One region of the Lentzea sp. NPDC054927 genome, then DNA from elsewhere that is predicted to be linked to it. Evidence: riboswitches for the same ligand, from Rfam matches in the RefSeq annotation. Region 1 holds a riboswitch; each other region holds the start of a gene.
What was found. Region 1 has a riboswitch for S-adenosylmethionine ahead of ACWGE0_RS38020 (aminotransferase class V-fold PLP-dependent enzyme). Riboswitches for the same ligand answer to the same signal wherever they lie in the genome.
Positions count from the first base shown of each region.

Region 2: another riboswitch for S-adenosylmethionine. It lies ahead of ACWGE0_RS36795 (methionine ABC transporter ATP-binding protein); the one in region 1 lies ahead of ACWGE0_RS38020 (aminotransferase class V-fold PLP-dependent enzyme).
Region 3: another riboswitch for S-adenosylmethionine. It lies ahead of thrC (threonine synthase); the one in region 1 lies ahead of ACWGE0_RS38020 (aminotransferase class V-fold PLP-dependent enzyme).

Region 1 covers NZ_JBSGXZ010000045.1:13,164-20,502, forward strand. The annotation lists gene ACWGE0_RS38005 (TetR/AcrR family transcriptional regulator) at 1-13, shown strand, start outside; gene ACWGE0_RS38010 (M28 family metallopeptidase) at 14-949, opposite strand; gene ACWGE0_RS38015 (potassium/proton antiporter) at 1,080-2,567, shown strand; SAM riboswitch class IV at 2,640-2,754, shown strand; gene ACWGE0_RS38020 (aminotransferase class V-fold PLP-dependent enzyme) at 2,792-4,123, shown strand; gene lspA (signal peptidase II) at 4,147-4,887, shown strand; gene ACWGE0_RS38030 (RluA family pseudouridine synthase) at 5,035-5,919, shown strand; gene ACWGE0_RS38035 (NAD(P)-dependent oxidoreductase) at 5,993-6,598, shown strand; gene ACWGE0_RS38040 (LysR family transcriptional regulator) at 6,587-7,339, opposite strand, start outside.
Region 2 covers NZ_JBSGXZ010000041.1:72,888-80,226, forward strand. The annotation lists gene ACWGE0_RS36780 (TatD family hydrolase) at 1-679, shown strand, start outside; gene ACWGE0_RS36785 (transglycosylase family protein) at 985-2,394, shown strand; gene rsmA (16S rRNA (adenine(1518)-N(6)/adenine(1519)-N(6))-dimethyltransferase RsmA) at 3,139-3,969, shown strand; SAM riboswitch class I at 4,058-4,151, shown strand; gene ACWGE0_RS36795 (methionine ABC transporter ATP-binding protein) at 4,368-5,366, shown strand; gene ACWGE0_RS36800 (methionine ABC transporter permease) at 5,363-6,046, shown strand; gene ACWGE0_RS36805 (MetQ/NlpA family ABC transporter substrate-binding protein) at 6,078-6,878, shown strand; gene ACWGE0_RS36810 (4-(cytidine 5'-diphospho)-2-C-methyl-D-erythritol kinase) at 6,933-7,339, shown strand, end outside.
Region 3 covers NZ_JBSGXZ010000058.1:5,583-12,921, reverse strand. The annotation lists gene ACWGE0_RS41885 (DNA internalization-related competence protein ComEC/Rec2) at 1-668, shown strand, start outside; gene ACWGE0_RS41880 (hypothetical protein) at 656-850, opposite strand; gene thrC (threonine synthase) at 1,259-2,515, opposite strand; SAM riboswitch class I at 2,527-2,670, opposite strand; gene holA (DNA polymerase III subunit delta) at 2,749-3,726, shown strand; gene ACWGE0_RS41865 (class I SAM-dependent methyltransferase) at 3,739-4,545, opposite strand; gene rpsT (30S ribosomal protein S20) at 4,631-4,897, opposite strand; gene ACWGE0_RS41855 (glycoside hydrolase family 3 N-terminal domain-containing protein) at 5,021-7,285, opposite strand.

The DNA.
Region 1 (7,339 bases):
GACAGCCAGATGATCAGGCCGCGGTCGCCCACAACGCGTAGGCGATCACGTCCGCGTTGCGGTCGAGCGCCGTGGCGTTGACGTTCGACGTGGTGTCGCAGGAGCGGTGGTAGCAGCGGTCGAAGGCCTGGCCGGCCGTGCCGCCCCACTTCTGCGCCTGTGCCGAGGTCTTGGTCTGCTCGGCGCCGGTGAAGGTGCCGCCGGTCGGGATGTTCGCCCGCGCGAACGCCGCGTGGTCGGAGCGGCCGCCCACCTTGGTCAGCTCGGTCTGGACGCCGATCGAGGTGAAGCCCGCCTGCAGTCGCTGCTGCAGCGCCACCGAACCGGAGGGCTGGCCGTCGGCGCCGTCGTAGACGAAGTAGCCGGGGTTCGGCGAGCCGGTCATGTCGAAGTTCAGGTAGGCCTTGATCTTCGACTTCTCGGTGGTGGACAGCGAGTTCACATACGCCGTCGAGCCGCGCAGGCCGAGTTCCTCCGCGCCCCACCAGCCGAACCGCACGTGCTTGGTCGGCTTGAACCCGGTCGCCTTCATCTGGAGGGCGACCTCCAGGTTCGTCGCGGAGCCCGTGCCGTTGTCGTTGATGCCGGGGCCCGCCGTGACGCTGTCGAGGTGGCCGCCCAGCATGATGACGTTGTTCGCGTCGCCGCCGGGGTAGTCCGCGATCAGGTTGTAGCCGGTGGCGCCGCCGTAGGTGAACGACTGCACGCGCGTGGTGAAGCCGGCCGCGTCGAGCTTGCTCTTCACCCAGTTCACCGAGGCCAGGTACCCCGGACGTCCATGAGCGCGGTTGCCGCCGTTGGCGCTCGCGATCGACTGGAACTGGGTGAGGTGTGCTTGGACGTTGGCGACGTTGATGTTCGGTGCCGCCATGGCCGCCGGAGCGGCCGCTTGCGCTGCTGTGGTTCCGGTCACCATCAAGGCGGCCGCCAGCGCGATCAGGATCCTCATGGTTCAACTCCGTGCAGGGTTGGGATTGAGCCACTGATCAACATGCTCCACCGTGCATGAGCCCGGTAGGTGCGAACGGCTGGTGTTGTTAACGCGTCTGATTCGTCCAATTCGGTGGTGATCAACCAGAATGGTCCAGGTGGGTGACGTCACGGTCGTACTGGGCATCGGCGCGGCCGTACTGCTGGTCTCCGTGATCGCGGTGCGGGTGTCGATCCGCCTCGGCCTGCCCTCGTTGTTGCTCTACCTCGGCATCGGCGTGCTCCTCGGCGAGTCCGTGCTCGGGATCAACTTCGACGACGCCGGCCTCACCCAGTCCCTCGGCATCGCGGCCCTCGTGCTGATCCTGACCGAGGGCGGGCTCACCACCCGGTGGTCGGCGGTGAAGTCCTCGCTGCGGCTGGGCATCGCACTGTCCACAGTGGCCGTCGTGGTGAGCGTCGCCGTGACCGGAACTGCGTTGCACTACCTGCTCGGCCTCGACTGGCGGATGGCGCTGCTGTGGGGTGCGGTGCTGTCGTCCACGGACGCGGCCGCCGTCTTCAGCGTCCTGCGCTCGTTGGGTGTCGGGCCGCGGCTCACCGGTGCGCTGGAACTGGAGTCCGGCCTCAACGACGCGCCGGTCTACATCGCCGTCGTGCTGCTGGCGTCCTCGGACGCGATCTCGTGGACCGCGCCGCTGCTGGTGCTCTACGAACTGGGTGCGGGCGCGCTCATCGGCGTCGCGCTGGGCTTCCTCGGCGGGGCCGGGCTGAGACGGGCGGCGTTGCCCTCCACCGGTCTGTACCCGCTCGCCACCGTGGCGGTGTGCGTGATGGCCTACACCGCAGGCGATCTCCTGCACGCGTCCGGATTCCTCGCCACCTACGTCGCCGCGCTCGTTCTCGGCAACGCCCGCCTGCCGCACCGCGCCGACACCCTCTCGTTCGCCGAAGGTCTCGGCTGGCTCGCCCAGATCGGGCTCTTCGTTTTACTCGGCCTCTACGCCTCACCGTCGCGGTTGCTCGACGTGCTGTTCCCGGCGTTGATCGCGGGTGTGGTGCTGACGTTCGTGGCACGGCCGTTGTCCGTCGTGCTCGCCTCACTGCCGTTCAAGGTGCCGTGGCGGGAACAGGCGTTCCTCTCCTGGTCGGGGCTGCGCGGCGCGGTGCCGATCGTGTTCGCGCTGATCCCGTTGATCCAGGGCGTCGAGGGTGCGCGCGAGCTGGTCGACGCGGTGTTCGTACTGGTCATCGTGCTGACCGTGGTGCAGGGCACGACGCTGCCGTTCCTCGCGCGACGCCTCGGGCTGGTGCGCACGGGGGAGGCGCAGGAGGTCCAGGTCGACTCGTCGCCGTTGGACGAGCTGGGCGCCGAGTTGCTGCAGGTGCACATCCTGCGCGGGTCGAAGCTGCACGGCGTCTACATGACCGAGTTGCGGCTGCCGGTCGGCGCCACGGTGAGCCTCGTGGTGCGCGGCGGGAAGAGTTTCACGCCACAACCGACGACCCGGCTCAACACCGACGACCAGTTGCTCATCGTCACCACCGAAGAAGCGCGCGACGCCGCTGAGCGGCGCATACGTGCCGTGGACCGCGCCGGTCGTTACGCCCGGTGGAAGGGCGAGACCGGCGATTAGTCGGTCTCCGAGGCTTCTCAGCATGTGATCGGGTGTCGACGAGGCGGTCACCCTCCGCTAACGTCGTCGGCAGGTCATGAGAGCCAGCGTCAAGCCCAAGCTTGCTGGCCGGCAACCCTCCAACCGCGGTGGGGTGCCCTTGGTGAGGACCTGGTCCGGCGCGTGGGGCGCCGGTCAAGCGCGGGCCTTCGCGACACGGGGCCCCTGGCCTCGGAGGCAGCTCGATGACGCTCGCGATCACCCCCAGCACCGCCACCACCGTTCCGGCTGTCGTCGGCGTTGACCTGCGCGTTCCGCTCGTCACCGGAGAGCGCGTCAGCTACGCCAACCTCGACCACGCGGCCAGCGCGCCCTGTCTGCAGGAGGTCCGCGACGCCGTCGACGAGCTGCTGCCCTGGTACGCCAGCGTGCACCGCGGCGCCGGGTTCGCCTCCCAGGTCTCGACCCGCGTCTACGAGCAGGCCCGCGACCGCATCCGCAAGTTCGTCGGGGCGCACTCCTCCGACGCCGTCGTCTTCACCCGCAACACCACCGATTCGCTGAACCTGTTGGCGCGCAGCGTTCCCAAGAACACCGCCGTCGTCCTGTTCGACAGCGAGCACCACGCTGCTCTGCTGCCGTGGCGCGGCCCGAACGTTCAGCGCGTCCCCGCTCCGTCCTCGTCCGGTGCTGCGGTAGTCGCACTGGACCGGGCTCTGGCCGCCGCCCCGGTCGGCCCTCGGTTCGTGATCGTCACCGGGGCGTCCAACGTCACGGGGGAGCTGTGGCCGGTCGCGGAGCTCGCGAAGGTCGCCCGCCGGCACGGTGCGCGGATCGCGCTCGACGCCGCGCAGCTCGCCCCGCACCGCCCGATCAACGTCCGCGAGCTGGGCGTCGACTACATCGCGTTCTCCGGCCACAAGATCTACGCGCCGTTCGGTGCGGGCGTGCTGGTGGGCCGCGCCGACTGGTTGCAGCAGGCCCAGCCGTACCTGGTCGGCGGCGGCGCGACGTCGAAGGTGACCGACCACGGTGACCGCCTCGGCGTGGCCTGGTCCGCGGTGCCCGAGCGGCACGAGGCCGGCAGCCCGAACGTCGTCGGCGTGCACGCGCTGGCCGCGGCCTGCGAGATCCTTTCGCGGCACTGGGAGCAGACGGTCGCGCACGAGCAGGAGCTGCTGGCCCGGCTGCAGGACGGCCTGCGCACGATCCCCGGCTTCCGCGAGCTGGCCATCCTGACCGACGTCGACAAGGTCGGCGTCGTCAGCTTCACGATCTCCGGCTTCGACGCGGGCTTCCTCGCGGCGGCGCTGTCCGCGGAGTACGGCATCGGCGTGCGCGACGGCGCCTTCTGCGCGCATGTGATCGTGGGTCGCCTGGTCAAGCAGGTCGGTTCGCACGAGGAACGCGCTGTGCGGGCGTCGATCGGCCTCGGCACGACGGCCGAGCACGTGGATCGTTTGGTGGCGGCGCTGCGCACTCTGGTCACCGAAGGTCCGAAGTGGACCTACACGCAGCGCGACGGCCGCTGGGTTCCCGAGGACGACAACCGAACCCTGCCGCCGTTCCTCGCGTAGTCCCGTTAGTGGACAATGACGTGGTGAGTGACGAGTCCAAGGCCGCGGAGAAGGTCTCCGGCAAGGCCGCTGAGAAGCCTGCTGAAGAGCAGGTCAGCGAGCCTGCGACGGTCGAGGGACCCGCCGTCGAGGCCGAGAAACCGGTCGTCGAGGAGAAGCCGGCGGAGTCCCCTGCGAAGGCGGAGGACGACGAGGTCGAGTTCTCGATCACCGGGTCGTTGCCGGAACCGCGGACCAAGACCCTCGCGATCCTGGCGGCCGGTGTGCTGGCCCTGGACGTGCTCACCAAGGTCGTGTCCGTGGCGTTCCTGGAGGACTCCGAGCCGATCAAGCTGTTCGGCGGCGTGCTGTACCTGACGTTCGTCCGCAACCCCGGTGCCGCCTTCGGGCTGGCCGAGGGCATGACGTGGATCCTCGCGCTGATCGCGCTGGGCGTCGCCGGGTTCATCTTCTGGATCTCGCGCAACCTCCGCTCCCAGGGCTGGGCCGTCGGTCTCGGCCTGGTGCTGGGAGGTGCCGTCGGCAACCTCGCCGACCGCCTCTTCCGCGAGCCGGGGCCGATGCGCGGCCACGTGGTGGACTTCCTGTCGCTGTTCGACCCGTTCGGGCGCGTGTGGCCGGTGTTCAACGTCGCCGACATGGCGATCGTCTCCGGTGGCGCGACCATCATCATCCTGGCGCTGATGCAGCACGACTACGACGGAACGGTGCACAAGGACGCTCCGGCCCCGGTGGAGCCGGACGGGCTGGCTGAGCCGAAGTAGCGGCTGCTGGTAAATTCAGGGTTCTGCCTGGCGCGGTCGGAGGCGAACTCCGGCCCCGGCGCCGTGAGGCGTACCCCAGCCAGAAGAAGGTCGAGGCCCCGCGTGAGCGGATACCGAACGCTGCCGATTCCCGACGGTTTGGAAGGCATGCGTGTCGACGCCGGCCTCGCGAAGCTCCTGGGCCTGTCGCGCACCGTCATCGCGGCCATCGCCGATGCCGACGACGTGCTGATCGACGGCCGGGTCGTGGGCAAGTCCGACCGGCTGGTGGCAGGGGCGATGCTGGAGATCACCCTCCCCGCTCCGCCGCAGCCGGTCACGGTCCAGGCGATCCCGGTCGAGGGCATGATCATCCTGCACGAGGACGACGACATCATCGTCATCGACAAGCCCGTTGGCGTCGCGGTACACCCGTCACCGGGCTGGACCGGCCCGACCGTCGTGGGTGGGCTGGTCGCCTCCGGACACCGGGTTGCCACCTCGGGTGCGGCCGAGCGGCAGGGTGTCGTGCACCGGCTCGACGTCGGCACCACCGGCGTGATGGTCGTCGCGAAGTCCGAGTCCGCGTACTCCGCTTTGAAGCACGCCTTCAAGGAGCGGACCGTCGAGAAGGTCTACCACGCGATCGTGCAGGGCCATCCGGATCCGATCAAGGGCACCATCGACGCGCCGATCGACCGGCATCCCAAGCACGACTACAAGTTCGCCGTGATGAACTCCGGCAAGCCCTCGATCACGCACTACGAGGTGATGGAGGCGTTCCGGGCGGCCTCGCTGGTCGAGGTCCATCTGGAAACCGGCCGCACGCACCAGATCCGCGTGCACTTCTCCGCGCTGCACCACCCGTGCGTGGGCGACCTGACGTACGGGGCCGACCCGACGTTGTCCAAGCGGCTCGGCGTCTCGCGGCAGTGGCTGCACGCCCGGCAGCTCGGGTTCCACCACCCGGCGGACGGGCAGTGGGTCACGTTCACCTCGGAGTACCCGGAGGACCTGGCCTCGGCGCTGGAGAAGCTGCGCGACGAGGGCTGATTGCGTCTGGGTAAATCATCGGTTGACGAGCTTTCATTTGATGTTAATCGGTGGCGTGCCTAGCGTTCTCGGCATGAACCTCATCGTCCTCGCAGCCGCCGGCCGGACCGGTCTCGCACTCACCCGTCAGGCTCTGGAGCGCGGCCACACCGTCACGGCGATCGCCCGCGATCCCGGGCGGATCAGCCTCGACCACCCGAACCTGCGCAAGGTCGCGGGCGACGTGAGCGACCCGGCGAGCATCGCCGCGGTCGTCGGCGCGGACTCCGTCGTGCTGTCCGGTCTAGGCACGGACGTCGCCGGCGTCCTGCACGACGGCGCCAAGGCGGTCGTCGCGGCCGAACCGCGGCGGATCATCTGGCTCGGCGCTTACGGCACGGGTGCGTCCGCCGATGCGGCGGGCGGGGGTGCCGCGGTGCTCTGGAAGGTGATGGGCGACCGGATCCCGGACAAGATCGCGGCGGACAACGCCGTTCTCGCCGCCGGTGGCACCGTCTTCCACGCCGGGGTGCTCAGCGACGAACCCGAGAGCCTCGCCCGGCGCACGGTCGGCCTGGACGCCGCGCCGCCGTTCGACCTCGGCGCCAAGGTCAGCCGCGAGACGGTCGCCGCGGCCATGCTCGACGAGGCTGAGGAGCCGCGCTTTCCCGGCGTCGTCGCGTTGCCGCTAAGCGCTTAGGGCCTCGGCGACCGTCGCTCGCACCTGATCGCGGAGCCACGCGTGGGCGAGGTCGGAGTCGTAGCGCTGGTGCCAGATGCAGTTGATCGGCGCCTCCGGGGACTCGGCCGGCAGCGGCCGGGTGACCAGTCCGAACGCCTCGATCAACGGGCGGCAGAGGATCGCCGTGGTGGTGACCAGGGCATCGCTCGCGGCCGCGATCTGCAACGCCGAGTGGACGGTCGCCACGGTGGCGATCACCCTGCGGTGCAGCCCAGCCGCTTCCAGCAGGTCGTCGATCGGGGCGGTGAGACGGCCGCGCCGGGAGACAACGACGTGCGGATGCGCCGCGTAGGCGGGCAGGTCGAGGTCGTCGGCCCCCGGATGGCCGGAGCGCAGGACCACGGCCAGCGGATCGGTGCCGAGCGTCTCGGTGCGGAACTCGGGAAGATCCGGGCTGCCGCCGCCGAGTTCGAGGTCGATCCGGCCGCGCCGCAGGTCGTCGGTGTCGGCGGAGTGCTCGGCGAGCACCCGCAGCCGCACGCCGGGTGCCTGCTCCGCGATCCTGCCGATCAGCACGGGGACCACCGACGACGCGAGCGCGTCGTGGCACTGGATCGTGAAGGTGCGCTCCAGGTCCGCGACGTCCAGCTCACGGCTCGGCGCGAGCACCGCGTTGGCCTGCCGCACCAGCCGATGCACCTCTTCGGCGATGCCGAGCGCGTACGGCGTCGGCGTCATCGAGTGGCCGGTCCGCACCAG
Region 2 (7,339 bases), on a different contig from region 1:
CTCGCACGTGATCACCGTGGCGGATGATCTCGCCGCCGCCCAATGGGCCGCCGAAGCGTCCACTTGGGACCCGCGGGTCTACGCGGCGGTGGCCGTGCACCCGACGCGCACCTCTTCGTTCGGCGATGTCGAGAAGGCCGAACTGGAGCGGCTGGCCGTGCTGCCGCGCGTGGTCGCGATCGGCGAGACCGGTCTGGACTATTACTGGGACTACTCGCCGCCAGCCGCTCAGCACGAGGCTTTCCGTTGGCACATCGACCTTTCCAAGCGCGTCGGGAAGCCGTTGATGATCCACGACCGGGACGCGCACGAGGACATCCTCAAGGTGCTCGACGCCGAGGGTGCACCGTCCACTGTGGTGTTCCACTGCTTCTCCGGTGACGCGGACTTCGCCCGGCGGTGCGTCGACGCGGGGTACGTGCTGTCGTTCGCGGGGCCGGTGACGTTCAAGAACGCCCGCGCGCTGCGGGAAGCGGCCCAACTGGTGCCGCAAGAACAGCTTCTGGTCGAGACGGACGCGCCGTTCCTGACGCCCCATCCGTACCGGGGGCGACCGAATGAACCCTATTGTGTGAATTACACAGTTCGGGATTTGGCCACTCTCCGTGGCGAAGATCTTTCTGAACTCTGCTCCGCAGTCACCCGTACTGCTCAACGAGTGTTCGGGCTTGGCTACTGAAATGCGTTGTAAGACGAACGGAGCAAAGGGTTACTACCCCCATGGGGTGACTGAGGTCACAACATTGGCGGGGGTGTTTGCGCAACGTCCGCGACCCCGTTACTGTCCCGTGACCGTGCCACCTGGACCGACCCAGTCGGTTCGGAGCACGCCCGCAGTCGGGGCGGGACCCAAGCCAGAAGCGCGAAGAAGCGAGACCACGTAGGAGGAGTTGCCGGGAACCTTCGAGCTCCAAAACTCGAATGATCTTGTCAACGCCAACTGTGCGGTGGCCTCGGCGCTTCCGCAATGGAGGTATCGACCCTGTGTCTGGAAGCGACAGAAGTGCCGCTCCGTACGACTTCAACGACGACACCGACTGGTTCACGCCGGTCGGGACTACCGCGGTAGGCGTCGCCGATCCCCACCCGAGCTTCCCCGCCGGTGCGCTGACGATCTCGCCCGCGGACGTGCTCGAGGTGCTGGGCCCGGACGCCGACGAGCTGCTCGCCACCGCGAACGTCGACGTCGACGAGCTGATCCGGCTCATCAACGCCGAGACGACGATCATGCCGCCCCTCGTCCTCCCGTCGGAGGAAGAGGAGAAGAACGACCCTCAGCTGCTCGTCACGGCCGCCACGTCCTGGAAGCGCCGCTTCCTCAAGGGCGCGGTCGCCGCGGTGCTGGTGTCGATCTCCGGCGGCGGCGTGACCGCCATGGCGATGGACAAGTCGCTGACCGTCGAGGTCGACGGTGCACTGCAGACCGTCCACTCCTACGAGGGCACGGTCGGCGAGGTCCTGGCGGAGGAAGGCATCGTCGTCGGTGAGCACGACGCCCTGTCGCCCTCGCTGAACGCCCCGGTCTCCGACGGCGGCAAGATCAGCCTCGACCGCGGCCGCCTGCTGAAGATGAGCGTCGACGGCCAGGCCCGCGAGGACTGGGTCCGCTCGGTCACCGTCGAGGAAGCCGCCAAGCAGATGGGCGTGCCGCTCGAAGGCGCCTGGATGTCGGCCCCCGGCTCGCAGGACGTGCCTCTCGAAGGCATGAACGTCGAGGTCAAGACCCGCAAGAACATCAAGCTCTTCGACGGCGCGAACCCGGTCCGCGAGGTCCAGACGACCGCCCTCACCGTCGACGAACTGCTCAAGGGCGAGAACCTCACCCTCGGCCCCGAGGACGCCGTCGCGTCCGGCATGGACGTCAAGCTCGCCACCGGCGCCGAGGTCTACATCTCCCGCACCGGCGTCACGGTCATCAACGTGAACGAGCCGGTCGCCCCGCCCGTCGAGAAGACCAACGACCCCAACATGACCGCGGGTCAGCAGACCGTCACCGACCCCGGCGTGCCGGGCGAGCAGACCTCCACGTACCGCGTGACGGTGAAGAACGGCAAGGAGATCAGCCGCGAGAAGATCGGCGGCAAGGTCACCAAGGAGCCGAAGCCGAAGAAGGTCACGGTCGGCACGAAGCCGCTGCCTGATGGTGAGGTGTGGGACCGCCTGGCCAAGTGTGAGGCCGGTGGGAACTGGGCCATCAACACTGGTAACGGGTACTACGGTGGGTTGCAGTTCTCGGCCAGCACTTGGGCTTCTAACGGTGGCACTGCGTTTGCTCAGCTGCCGCATCAGGCCACGCGTGAGCAGCAGATCGCTATCGCGACGAAGCTGCGGGATCGGGCTGGTGGCACTTATGGGGCTTGGCCGGGGTGCCGGGCCAAGTTGGGTCTGCCGTAGACCTGCAACTCTTTGTTGGCATGCTTCGCTTAGGCCGCTCCTGGTTCGCTGGGGGCGGCCTTTGCCGTGTGCGGGACCTTGGGGGTGCGGTGGTCACCTTGCTCAGGGATGGTCCCGTTTAGGGATTTCGGGGCTCCGCCCCGGACCCCGCCAATCTGATCAAAGACCTGCCCACGCCGCACGCGGGTTGATGGCACGCCTGTTGCGTTGGGCGGAGGCGCGTTGCGTAGGTGGTGCGGTTCGGGTGGGTGGTCCCGTCACAAGTCGAGCCAGAGCGCGCAGCAAGAGCTGAGGCACGACTCGTGACGGGACCACCCACCGGAACCTCGCGTTTCAAGCGTAAGGACGCCTCGGCTTCGCCATCGGGTCGCCTCGCCTGCGGCATCGGGCCGGGAGGGCGGTGCCTGATACGCGCTGGGCACGCCCACGTGCGATTCGCGGACGGGTAGCGGTGCAGCCCCATGTTTTGCGATTGGGGCTTTACCTTGAGGGGGCGGGATGCTTCCCTGGTTGGGCTCGGCCGGGGCGCTTTTAATCCCCGGCTTTTGAGGCCGTCTCAGCATCCCGCTAGAGGCTCAAGGTCAAGCCCCAATCGCAATCGTCGCGCAGCGGCGATGGACTCCCACGCTTCGTCCATGCCTGCGCAACCACCCGCGCAAGGTGAGATGCGCACGCCAGGCGACCCCTCCGCTGGTACGCGACCATCCGCCCTTCGGGCCCACCTGCGAGAATGCTCCGGTGAGCCTGCTGGGACCTGTCGAAGTTCGCCGTCTAGCTGAAGAGCTGGGCATTCGCCCGACCAAGAAGCTCGGCCAGAACTTCGTGCACGACCCCAACACGGTCCGCAAGATCGTTGCCGCCGCCGACCTCACCGAGGACGACGTGGTGCTTGAGGTTGGGCCGGGGCTGGGCTCGCTGACGCTCGCGCTCCTTCCCGTGGCCAGGCAGGTCGTGGCTGTGGAGATCGACCCGCCGCTGGCTGAGCGGTTGCCGCAGACCGTTGGTGAGATGGACGCGGAGAACGCCGGGAAGCTTCATGTGGTCCTCATGGACGCGATGAAGGTGACTGCGGCGGACCTGCCTGTGCAGCCGACGGCGATCGTTGCCAACCTGCCGTACAACGTGGCGGTGCCGGTGGTGCTGCACCTGTTGAGTGAGCTGCCCTCCCTCGAGAAGGGGCTCGTGATGGTGCAGGCCGAGGTGGCGGACCGGATGGCGGCGAAGCCTGGCAACAAGATTTACGGCGTGCCCAGTGTGAAGCTTGCCTGGTACGCGGAGGCTCGGAAGGCCGGGGCGATCGGCAAGAACGTGTTCTGGCCGGCGCCCAATGTCGATTCTGGGCTGGTTTCCTTTCAGCGGCGGGAAAAGCCGTTGTCCACTGTGGATCGGAAGCGGCTGTTCGGGGTGGTTGACGCCGCGTTTGCGCAGCGGCGGAAGACGCTCAGGGCTGCGCTCAAGGGGTGGGCTGGCAACACGCAGAACATCGACGAGCTGCTACAGAAGGCCGGGGTGGATCCTCAGGCTCGGGGTGAGCAGTTGAGCGTGATCGACTTCATCCGGATTGCCGAGGCCTAGGCCGGGGATCCTTCGGCCATCAGTGTGATCTGTCGAACGAATCGGAATCTGGCTTGCGCAACCGGACGTCTGTCCGGTTGACTGCTAAGTGCCATCCGGAGCGACTGAGAGACCTGGCTCTACGACGTCGCAGCAACCACCCGCTGGATGCGGGCAGGTGCTAACGCCAGGACCGATGGAGGATCACATGGGTACCACGCGAATGCTGACGCGCCGTCGAGTTGTCGACCAGTGCCGTCGCACCGCATCTGCATGTCGTCGCCACCTCGTCTAAGGCGCCTTCTAAAAGTCCTTTGACGCGCACTCAGTCATCGAGTGGCGCACACCTGAGCAGACCCCGACAGCGCACGTCCGTCACAAACGGGCTGTGTGTCGTCGCGCGCAGCCGTGGAGCAGATGTGATCACTGTCGAAAACCTCACCAAGTCCTTCCAGGGTGTCAACGCCCTGAACGGCGTGACCCTCGATGTCGAAGCGGGCACCGTGCTCGGTGTCGTCGGCCCGAGCGGGGCCGGCAAGTCGACGCTCGCGCGCTGCGTTGCGTTGCTGGAGCGTCCCGACTCCGGGGCGATCCGCGTCGACGGCACGGACATCACCAGCCTGGACGGGTCCGCCCTGCGGGCTGCTCGTCGGCAGATCGGCGTTGTGCCGCAAGGGGATTCGCTCCTCAGGCAGCGCACGGCGGCGGGCAACATCGCGTTGCCGCTGGAGTCCGCGGGCGTGCCCGGACCGCAGCGCCGCACCCGTGTGGGCGAGCTGCTGGACCTCGTCGGGCTGACCGACAAGGCCGCCTCCTACCCCGACCAGCTGTCCGGTGGGCAGCGTCAGCGCATCGCTGTGGCGCGTGCGCTCGCCGCGAACCCGTCGGTGTTGCTCGCTGACGAGCCCACGTCCGCGCTGGACCCGGAGACCACCGGTTCCGTGTTGACGGTGCTCGACCGTGCGCGCGCTGAGCTGGGTGTGACCGTTCTCGTCGTCACGCACGACATGGGCGTGGTCCGCAAGATCTGCGATGACGTCGCTGTGCTGGAGCAGGGCCGCGTCGTCGAGCATGGCAAGGTGCTCGACCTGGTCAACGACGCCGCGAGCCGCACGAGCAGTGCGCTGCTGCCCGCCGTCGACCTGAACCCGATCAACGAGAGCAGCTACGACCGCGTCGCGGACGTCGTGCTCGTCGGGTTCGCCGCGGTCGGCGCGTTGCTGCCCGAGGCTGCGCACCGGTTCGGCGTCGAGCTGAACATCGTCGGCGGTGGCCTCACGCGGCTGGGCGAGACGCCGGTCGCGCGGTTCCGCCTCGGCCTGAACGGCGAGCGCTCGGACTCCGCTCTGGAGTGGATCGGCGAGGCCGGCGGCTCGGTGCAGAGGTCCCTGAAGGGCCCGCAGGGAGTAGCTGCGTGAGGTCTGCAACACCCTGGTCCGACGTCGTCAGCTTCCTCGTCGAGGCCACCGGCGAAACGCTGTACATGGTCGGCGTTTCCACCGTCATCGCCACTGTTTTCGGAGTTCCCGTAGGTGTTTGGCTGCAGCTCACCGCCAAGGGTGGGTTGCGGCCGAACGTCGCGGTGCACCGCGTTCTGAGCTTCGTCACGGACCTGGGTCGCTCGATGCCGTTCATCGTGCTGCTCGTCGCGCTCACGTCCGTCACCCGCCTGCTCGTCGGCGGCTCCATCGGCAGCACGGCGGTGATCGTGCCGCTGGCCGTGGGCGCTATCCCGTTCGTGGGGCGGCTCGTGCAGAACATCCTGTCCGAGGTGCACGTGACCGTGGTCGAGGCCGCGATCACCACCGGCGCCTCGACGCTGAGGATCGTGCGCAGCGTGCTCATCCGCGAGTCGTTGCCCGCGCTGATCAACGCCATCGGCGTCACCGTGATCGCCCTGATCGGGTACTCGGCGATGGCGGGCGTGATCGGTGGTGGCGGCCTCGGTGACCTCGCGATCCGCGAGGGCTACCAGCGCTTCAACGACCGGATCCTGTGGAGCACCGTCGCCTGGCTGGCCGTGCTCACCACGGTGATCCAACTCGGTTTCACCCGTGCCGCCCGTGCGTCCGACCGGCGCCGGCACGCGTCTGTCTAGTTTCCGCCGCAAAATTCTCAAAAGGAACGCAATGCGTATTCGTGCTGCCCTGATCGCAGTCGCTTTGTCCGCTGTGACCGCTTTGTCCGCCTGCTCGTCCGGCGGCGCGTCCGCTTCGGACACGCTCAAGGTCGGCGTCTCGCCGGTCCCGCACGCCCAGATCCTCAAGTACGTGGCCGACAACCTCGCCGCGTCGAAGGGCCTGAAGATCGAGGTCGTCGAGTTCACCGACTACGTCCAGCCGAACACCGCGCTGGTCGACGGTTCGCTCGACGCCAACTACTTCCAGACCGTCCCGTACCTGGAGACGTTCACCAAGGAGAGCGGCGCCAAGGTCGAGTGGGTCCAGCCCGTCCACGTCGAGCCGCTGGGCCTGTACTCGAAGAAGGCCAAGAAGCTCGACGAGCTCGCGAACGGCGCCAAGATCGCGGTGGCCAACGACGCCACGAACGAGGCGCGCGGCCTGAAGCTGCTGGAGGCGAACGGCCTGATCAAGCTCAAGGCCGTGGACCAGCCGACCGTCCGCGACATCGCGGAGAACCCCAAGAACCTGCAGTTCGTGCCGCTGGAGGCCGCTCAGCTGCCGCGGTCGCTGGAGGACACCGACGCGTCCGTGATCAACGGCAACTACGCGATCGACGCGGGCCTCAAGCCCGCCACCGACTCGCTCGCGCTGGAGAAGGCCGAGGGCAATCCGAACGCGAACGGCCTGGTCACCCGCACGGAGCTCAAGGACGACAAGCGCGTCCGCGAGCTGGCGGAGCTGCTCGGATCGCAGCAGGTCAAGGACTACATCAAGCAGACCTTCAACGGTTCCGTCATCCCGGTGTGACGTCCGCAGTGACCGGGGGAGGAGTCCGGGACTCCAGAACGCCCGTAGGCTGACATGGTGCTCGCAGTCGTTCCACCCCCGGTCACAGTTCGCGTCCCGGCCAAGGTCAACCTGCACCTGGCCGTCGGTGACGTGCGCCCGGACGGCTACCACGACCTGGTGACCATCTTCCAGGCGCTTTCGCTGGTCGACGAGGTCACCGTCGCGGTGGCCGACGAACCCGGCGTCGAAGTCCACGGCGAGGGTGCCGACCAGGTGCCCACCGGAGCCTCGAACCTGGCCTGGCGCGCCGTCCGGCTGCTGGCCACGCACGTCGGCAAGGACCCGGACGACCCGAAGGTCCGCGTCGTCATCCGCAAGGCCATCCCCGTCGCGGGCGGCATGGCGGGCGGCAGCGCGGACGCGGCGGCGGCGCTCGTGGGCCTGTCGTCGTTGTGGCGGCTGGAGATCAGCCGCGACGA
Region 3 (7,339 bases), on a different contig from region 1:
CGTTCCTCAAAGCCGTGCGGCCGCGGGTGGCGTTGGTGAGCGTCGGCATGGGCAACAGATACGGGCACCCGAGCCCGCAGGTGATCGACATGTTGCGGGCGGGAGGTGCGCTGGTGTTGCGCACGGACCAGGACGGAGACCTGGCGGTGTTGCCAGGAAACCGAATCGTACGAAGGAGAAGAGATGGACGACGTCTGGATCAGGCTGTTCAACGCGCGCTACCCGATCCCCGGTGGCACACCAGGGCTCGCGTGGGCGCTGTGGCAGATGAACTACTCCGCTTCGCCATGGCCGCACGACGAGCTAAAACCCGATTTCGGTTACTACATCTGCGAAACGCTAGAGGACGGCACACGCGCCCTCACACACAAGGCGACGGCCACGCACGTGCTGCCGCCCACCAAGGCCACGACGCCGGAGGAGGCTTTCGCTCTCGTCTCGGAGTACGTGTTCGACGACGACCTGCGGATCGCGCCGCAGGACTGGAACGACTACCACTACAACGTGCTCAAGGCGGAAGCCCCGTGGCCGCAACGGATCGTGGCGTGGCGTGCGAACGTGCAGCCGGTCGGGCCACACGTGATGGAGGGCTTGCAACGGTTCCCGCGCACCGGCTGGGTCAAGACGGACGCGATCTCCGTGTGAGACAACGCGTTCAGTGGTGGTGATCGAGGAGACTGTCGGCCAGCGGCATGGAAAGGCGCATGGTTGCAGGCCACGGCGGGCGGTCTGGAGTCGATCCCCAGGTGAGGTGGACCTGAGCGAACCACGCAGGATCCTCCTCGACGCTGTACACCACCTCGTCGCAACGATCACAGCGAGCGATCGCGATGACCGTCTTGCCGAACAACGGGTGTCCGTCCGCGACTTCGGTTCGCAACTGGGTCTCCAACCCAGCCCTGGTTCCGCTGTCCGCGATAGCCGCCCACGGCTCCGGCAACGGTCGCAGCGTCGCGAAGACGTAGTCGTGTTCAGGGAGCGATCCGGCATCGGACCACGGGCCCGTGTCGCCTTCAGGTCGCCAGGCTGCGTGGCGGCCCGTTTCGCATCGCCGTAGCTCACGTATGTCCTTGCGGCGCGCGCGAAGAGGGTCGTCAGGCGACGCTTGGCGGACGGTCCGGCCGGTCAGCGGCGCGGAGCAGGTAGGGCACGAGTCCACGTCAGGAGCATGCCAGGAACCGAATCGTGACGGGGCCTCGATGACTGAGCACAACGCGGCTCGGGGACGCACGCGCGTCCCCGAGCCGGAGGGAGGTGATTAACCCAGTGCCTTGATGACGGCCTCGGCCGACGCCGGGACCGTCGCGCGCGGGCCGACCGTGTCGCCGAGCGCGTCGAGGGTCTTGAGGCCGTCGCCGGTGATCAGCAGCACGGTCTCGGCGTCCGGGTCGAGCTGGCCCGACTCGATCAGCTTCTTCGCCGTCGCCACGGTCACGCCGCCGGCGGTCTCGGCGAAGATGCCCTCGGTGCGGGCGAGGAGCTTGATGCCCTCGACGACCTCTTCGTCGGTCACGTCCTCGATGGCGCCGTTGGTGCGGCGCACCGCGTCGAGCACGTACGGGCCGTCGGCCGGGGCGCCGATCGCCAGCGAGCGGGCGATGGTGTCCGGGCGGACCGGGCGGATGACGTCGTGGCCTGCCTTGAACGCGGTGGAGATCGGGGAGCAGCCGGTGGCCTGCGCGCCGAACACCTTGTAGGGGCTGGCTTCCACGAGGTCCAGCTGGCCGAGTTCGCGGAACGACTTGTCGACCTTGGTGAGCTGCGAGCCGGAGGCGATCGGCACGACGATCTGGTCGGGCAGGCGCCAGCCGAGCTGTTCGGCGACCTCGTAGCCGAGCGTCTTCGAGCCCTCCGCGTAGTACGGGCGGACGTTGACGTTCACGAACGCCCAGTCCTCGTTCTCCGCGGCGAGTTCCTGGGCGAGGCGGTTCACGTCGTCGTAGTTGCCGTCGACGGCGATCAGGGCGCCTTCGTAGACGGCGCTCATCAGGATCTTGGCGCGCTCGAGATTGGAGGGAACGAGAACGACCGACTTCCAGCCCGCGCGGGCTGCGGCCGCGGCGACGGCGTTCGCCAGGTTGCCGGTGGACGGGCAGGCCAGCACCTTGAAGCCGAGTTCGCGGGCCGCGGCGAGCGCGACGCCGACCACGCGGTCCTTGAAGGAGTGGGTGGGGTTGCCGGTGTCGTCCTTCACCCAGATCTTGCGCACGCCCAGGGCCTTGGCGAGGTTGTGAGCCTCGACCAGGCGGGTGCCGCCGGGGTCGGTGTTCGGGTGCTGTTCCACAGTGGACGGAACGGGGAGGAGGCCGCGGTAGCGCCAGATGGACCTGGGGCCGGCTTCGATGTCCTCGCGCCGGATCTTCCCGAAGTCGTAGGCCACTTCCAGCGGCCCGAAACACTCGAGACAGGCGTACTCAGGAGCGAGAGGGGTTTCATTCCCACATTCCCGGCACAGCAGTGCCCGGGCAGGGCCGAGGTCGAACTTGGTGCTCGTGGGCACAGTGACAGCAGTCATCGCGAGGTATCTCCTCATCTTTCCCGCGAAATCGAACGGGTCGGAATTGGCACCGTGATCGTCTGCGCATGACTCTGTGCATGGCTCTGCACATAGCGCTGACGCCGGTTGCCGGGGCTTCGTCGGGCCGTTCCCTCTGCCCCTCTGGATGAGCGGTGTTCAGTTGTGGCTACCAAGCTACGGCACCGGTCCGTTGCTCAGCCACCGACGTCCACGATTCGAGACGTGGGAAGATGCGGAGCGTGAGCGCACCGGAGTCACTGCACCTCGTCATCGGCGAGGAGGAGTTGCTGGTCGAACGTGCTGTTCGGGCGGCTCTCGACGCAGCACGCAAGGTCGATCCGACCGCCGACCTGACCCGTGTCCAGGTGACTGATCTCACGGCCCCGGAGCTGGCCGAACTGGTGAGCCCGTCGCTGTTCGCGGAGGGTCGCGTGATCGTTCTGCAGAACACGCAGGACATCGGCAAGGAGGTCGCCGACACGGTGCTCTCCTACCTCAAGACGCCCGCGGACGGGGTCACGCTCGTCGTCCTGCACACGGGCGGTGGTCGCAGCAAGGCCGCCAAGGACCTGCCGGGACAACTGAAGAAGGCCGGTGCCGCGGTCACCGAGTGCGCCAAGATCACCAAGGCCGCTGAGCGCGAGGCGTTCGTGCGCAACGAGGTGCGGCAGGCGGGCGGCAAGATCGACTCCGAGGCCGTCGCCACGCTCATCGACGCCGTGGGCACGAACCTGCGTGAGCTCGCCGCGGCGTCGTCACAGCTCGTGTCGGACACCGACGGCAAGGTGACGGTCGACGAGATCCGCCGCTACCACCAGGGCAAGGCCGAGGTGACCGGGTTCGCGGTCGCCGAGAAGGCCGTGACCGGTGACCGGGCCGGCGCCATGGAGGCGTTGCGCTGGGCCATGCAGCTCGGCGTGCCGCACGTGCTGGTCGCGGACGCGCTGGCGGACGCGGTGCGGACGGTCGCGCGGGTGTCCGCTGTTGGCCGGGCCGACCCGTTCAGCCTGGCCGGCCCGCTCGGCATGCCGCCGTGGAAGATCAAGAAGGCGCAGGCCCAGGCCCGCGGCTGGGACCAGTCAGGGCTCGCCGACGCGATGCAGGTGGTCGCGGGGCTGAACGCGGACGTGAAGGGCGTGGCGGCCGATGCCGACTACGCGCTGGAGCGGGCCGTGCTCAGGATCGTCGCCGCGCACAGCCGCCGCTGATCCCCAGAAAGATCACTGGCGAGGGATCCCGATCAGGTACTGGGCTCCCGTGAAGCCGGGCACGACGCCGATCGTCCAGTTGAACGACTCGGAGTTGTCGAGGCCGTCGACCATCCGACGCAGTTCCGAGCGTCCGTACATGCGCAGGAACGACACGACGCTGTCGAAGAACATCATGAACGGCAGCACCGGCACCACGTAGGTCAGCGCCAGCCGCAGCAGATAGCGCGGCAGGGGATTGCGCTGGAACGGCGCCGACAGCAGCACGGCCAGCGTGGTGAAGAACGGGAAGGCCAGCACGTAGAGCCATGACCGTTTGGTGTCCACGACGACCATCGGCTGCCGGGTGTCGACGGCGTTCTGCAGCATCCGCCGGGCGAGCGGCGGCGGGAAGTGGTGAAAGGCGCCGTAGATCGTCCGCGTCCCCTCGACCGCGCAGTCGGTGGCGTCGACGGACGACGACACGTAGTCCACGGAACAGCACTCGTCGGGCAACAACCGCTGGTTCGAGGCCTGAACACGTTGGAACGCACGCACGTTCGGCACCAGGTCCGTCAGCGTCACGCGGGTGTGGACGCCCTCGCGGTGCAGCCGCCGCTGAATCAACGGCACCGGCCCGCCCGACCCCGCGCACAGGTCGACGATCCGATGATCGGCACCGGAACGCAGGGCCAGCGCCAACGGCTGGGAGTACTCCCGCGCGGCATCCGTCAGCCGGTAGATGAACGCGATGGACTCCGTGTGCAGCGTGCGCAAGACGGCCGGCGTGCCGTCGAGGTCGTGCAGCTCGACGAAGTCGATGCGCGGAAGCGATTCCATGACCCAATACCTACCGCGCCACCGAGACAGCGAAAAGGGCCCGCTCGACGAGGAGCGGGCCCTTCTCCAAAGCTCTACAGCGTGATCAGCCCTCGAGGGCGTTCACGCGCAGGGCCATCGCCGACTTCTTGTTGGCGGCCTGGTTGGCGTGGATGACGCCCTTGGTGGCGGCCTTGTCGAGCTTGCGGGACGCGTCCTGCAGCAGCTCCAGGGCCTTCGCCTTGTCACCGGCCTCGGCAGCCTCGCGGAACTTGCGGATGGCCGTCTTGAGGGACGACTTGACCGACTTGTTGCGAAGGCGAGCCTTCTCGTTGGTCTTGATCCGCTTGAGCTGGGACTTGATGTTCGCCATGCGACATCACCCTTCTTGTCGAAACCGGAGTTCGTGACGCGCTTTGTCGGCACCGGCCAGGGGCCGGCTCTCCTCCACGACGGAGTGCCGCGCATTCACGACGACGAAGGATATCAGGCCAGCTCAGCGCACCGTGAAGGCGGCCTTCTCGGCACCCACCACGGCCTCGTAGTTGCCGCGCGCGACCTCACGCCGCCCGTCGCCGTCCACGTCGCCGACGGTCAGTGCCAGCTGCGAGAGCTTGAACGACACCTCGACCTGCTTCGACTGTCCCGCAGCGAGTTCCACGCGGGTGAAGCCCACCAGCCGTGCGTCCGGAGTGAGCACGGGGGAGGCCGGCTGACGCACGTAGACCGGCACCACAACGGTGCCAGCGCGCGCGCCGGTGTTCGCCACCGTGAACTTCACCACGCCGTCACGACGATCAACGGCCGCCGTGGTCCCCGAGGTCGTGAACGAGGTGTACGACAGCCCGTGCCCGAACGGGTAGAGGGGGTCGTACTTCGCGTTCGCCGCGGTGTTCGCACCCGGCAGCTGGTCGTAGGTCAGCGTCGGGTCGCCCAGCGTCTTCGGCCACGACACCGGCAGCTTGCCGCTCGGGTTCACCGCGCCGAACAGCACGTCCGCGACCGCCCTGCCACCCTCGCTGCCCGGCAACCATCCCGCGACCAGCGCGTTCGCGTCCGCCGCCGACCCGAGCACCTGCGGACGCGCGGTCAGCAGCACCACGACCACCGGCTTGCCGGTCGCCTGCACCGCGTCCACCCACGCCTGCTGCTCGGCGGTCAGGATCGGGTTCTCCGTGTCGGCAGGACCCTCCGCACCGGGCTTCTCACCCAGGACGACGACGACTGCGTCCGCACCATCCGCCTCAGCCACCGCCGCGGCCTGAGTCGGAGCGTGCACGACGGACGCGCCAGGAACGGCCTCACGAACACCGGTCAGCACGGTCGCGGTCGGCGGCAACGGCGAGTCGTCCGGCACGCCCTGCCACTCGACGGTCCAGCCACCGAGCTGGCGGCGCACGTCGTCCGCGGTCTCACCGGTCACGACGATCTTCTTGGCAGCCGAGGAAAGTGGCAGCACGCCGTCGTTCTTCAGCAGCACGGTGCCCTCAGCGGCAGCCTGACGCGCCAACGACCGATCCGCGTTCACCACGTTGCCGTCGGCCTTGGCCGGGTCCACGTACGGCTTCTCGAACAGCCCGAGGTCGAACTTGAGCTTCAGGACTCGCCGCACCGCCTGGTCGATCCGCCCGCGCGACACGGAACCGTCGCGCACGTTCGCCAGCAGCAGCGACGTGAACTCGGCCGCGTTCGACGGCTCCATCGCCATGTCCACACCGGCGTTGACGCTCATCGCGATCGCCGTCTTGTAGTCCGGTGCGACCTTGTGCCGGTCCACCAGGTACTTCATGTCCTGCCAGTCCGACACCGCGACGCCCTTGAAGCCCATGCGGTCACGCAGCTGCTTCTGCAGCATGTACTTCGACGCGTGCACCGGCACCCCGTTGACCGAACCGGAGTTGATCATCACGGTCTTCACGCCCGCGTCGAACTGCGCCTGGAACGACGGCAGCACGACGTCCTGCAACTGCCGGATCGGAATCTGCGCGGCACCGCGGTCGTGCCCGTTCTCCGGCGCCGAGTACCCCGCGAAGTGCTTGGCGGTCGCGGTCAGCTGTGCGGTGTCGTCCACCTTGGCCTGCTGCCCGCGCACGTTCGCCGCCGCCAGCTGCCCGGCCAGGAACGAGTCCTCGCTGTAGGTCTCGTAGAAACGGCCCCAACGCGTGTCGCGCGCGATGTCCGAGACCGGCGCGAAGTTCCAGAACACACCCGTCGAGCGCAACGCCTTCGACGCGGACACACCGATCTTCTCCTGCAACGCGGGGTTCCACGTCGCGCCGAGACCGATCTGGTGCGGGAACATCGTCGCCGAGATGACGTTGTTGTGCCCGTGCACGCCATCGGCGCCGTAGATGATCGGGATCTTCAACCTGTTGTGCTCCAACGCATAGCGCTGGATCGCGTTGTTCATCTCGGCCCACGCCTTCGGCGTGTTCTCCAGCGGCGCGTCACCGCCACCGGACAGGATCGAGCCCACGTGTGCGTCCGCGAGCACCGTCTTCAGGCAGGACTCGACCAACGGTCCGTTGGCGTTGTTGCAGTCACCGCGCAGCTTCCCGACGCGGATCTGCGCCATCTGCCCGATCTTCTCCTCGACCGTCATTCTGCGCAGCAGGTCCTCGACCCGCCGCTCGGTCGACGCACGAGCGTCCAAATAGATCTCTTTGCCGGCAGCGAGACCTCCGGCTGGTGTCAGCGACGCGATCACCACAGCAACGCCCAGCACGCCGAATCCGGCGCGCTTGCGGGAAAACAATGACAAGACCCCTCCACGTTCCCGTGCGCCCGCCGCACACGATCGTCTGCGGGAGTCGGA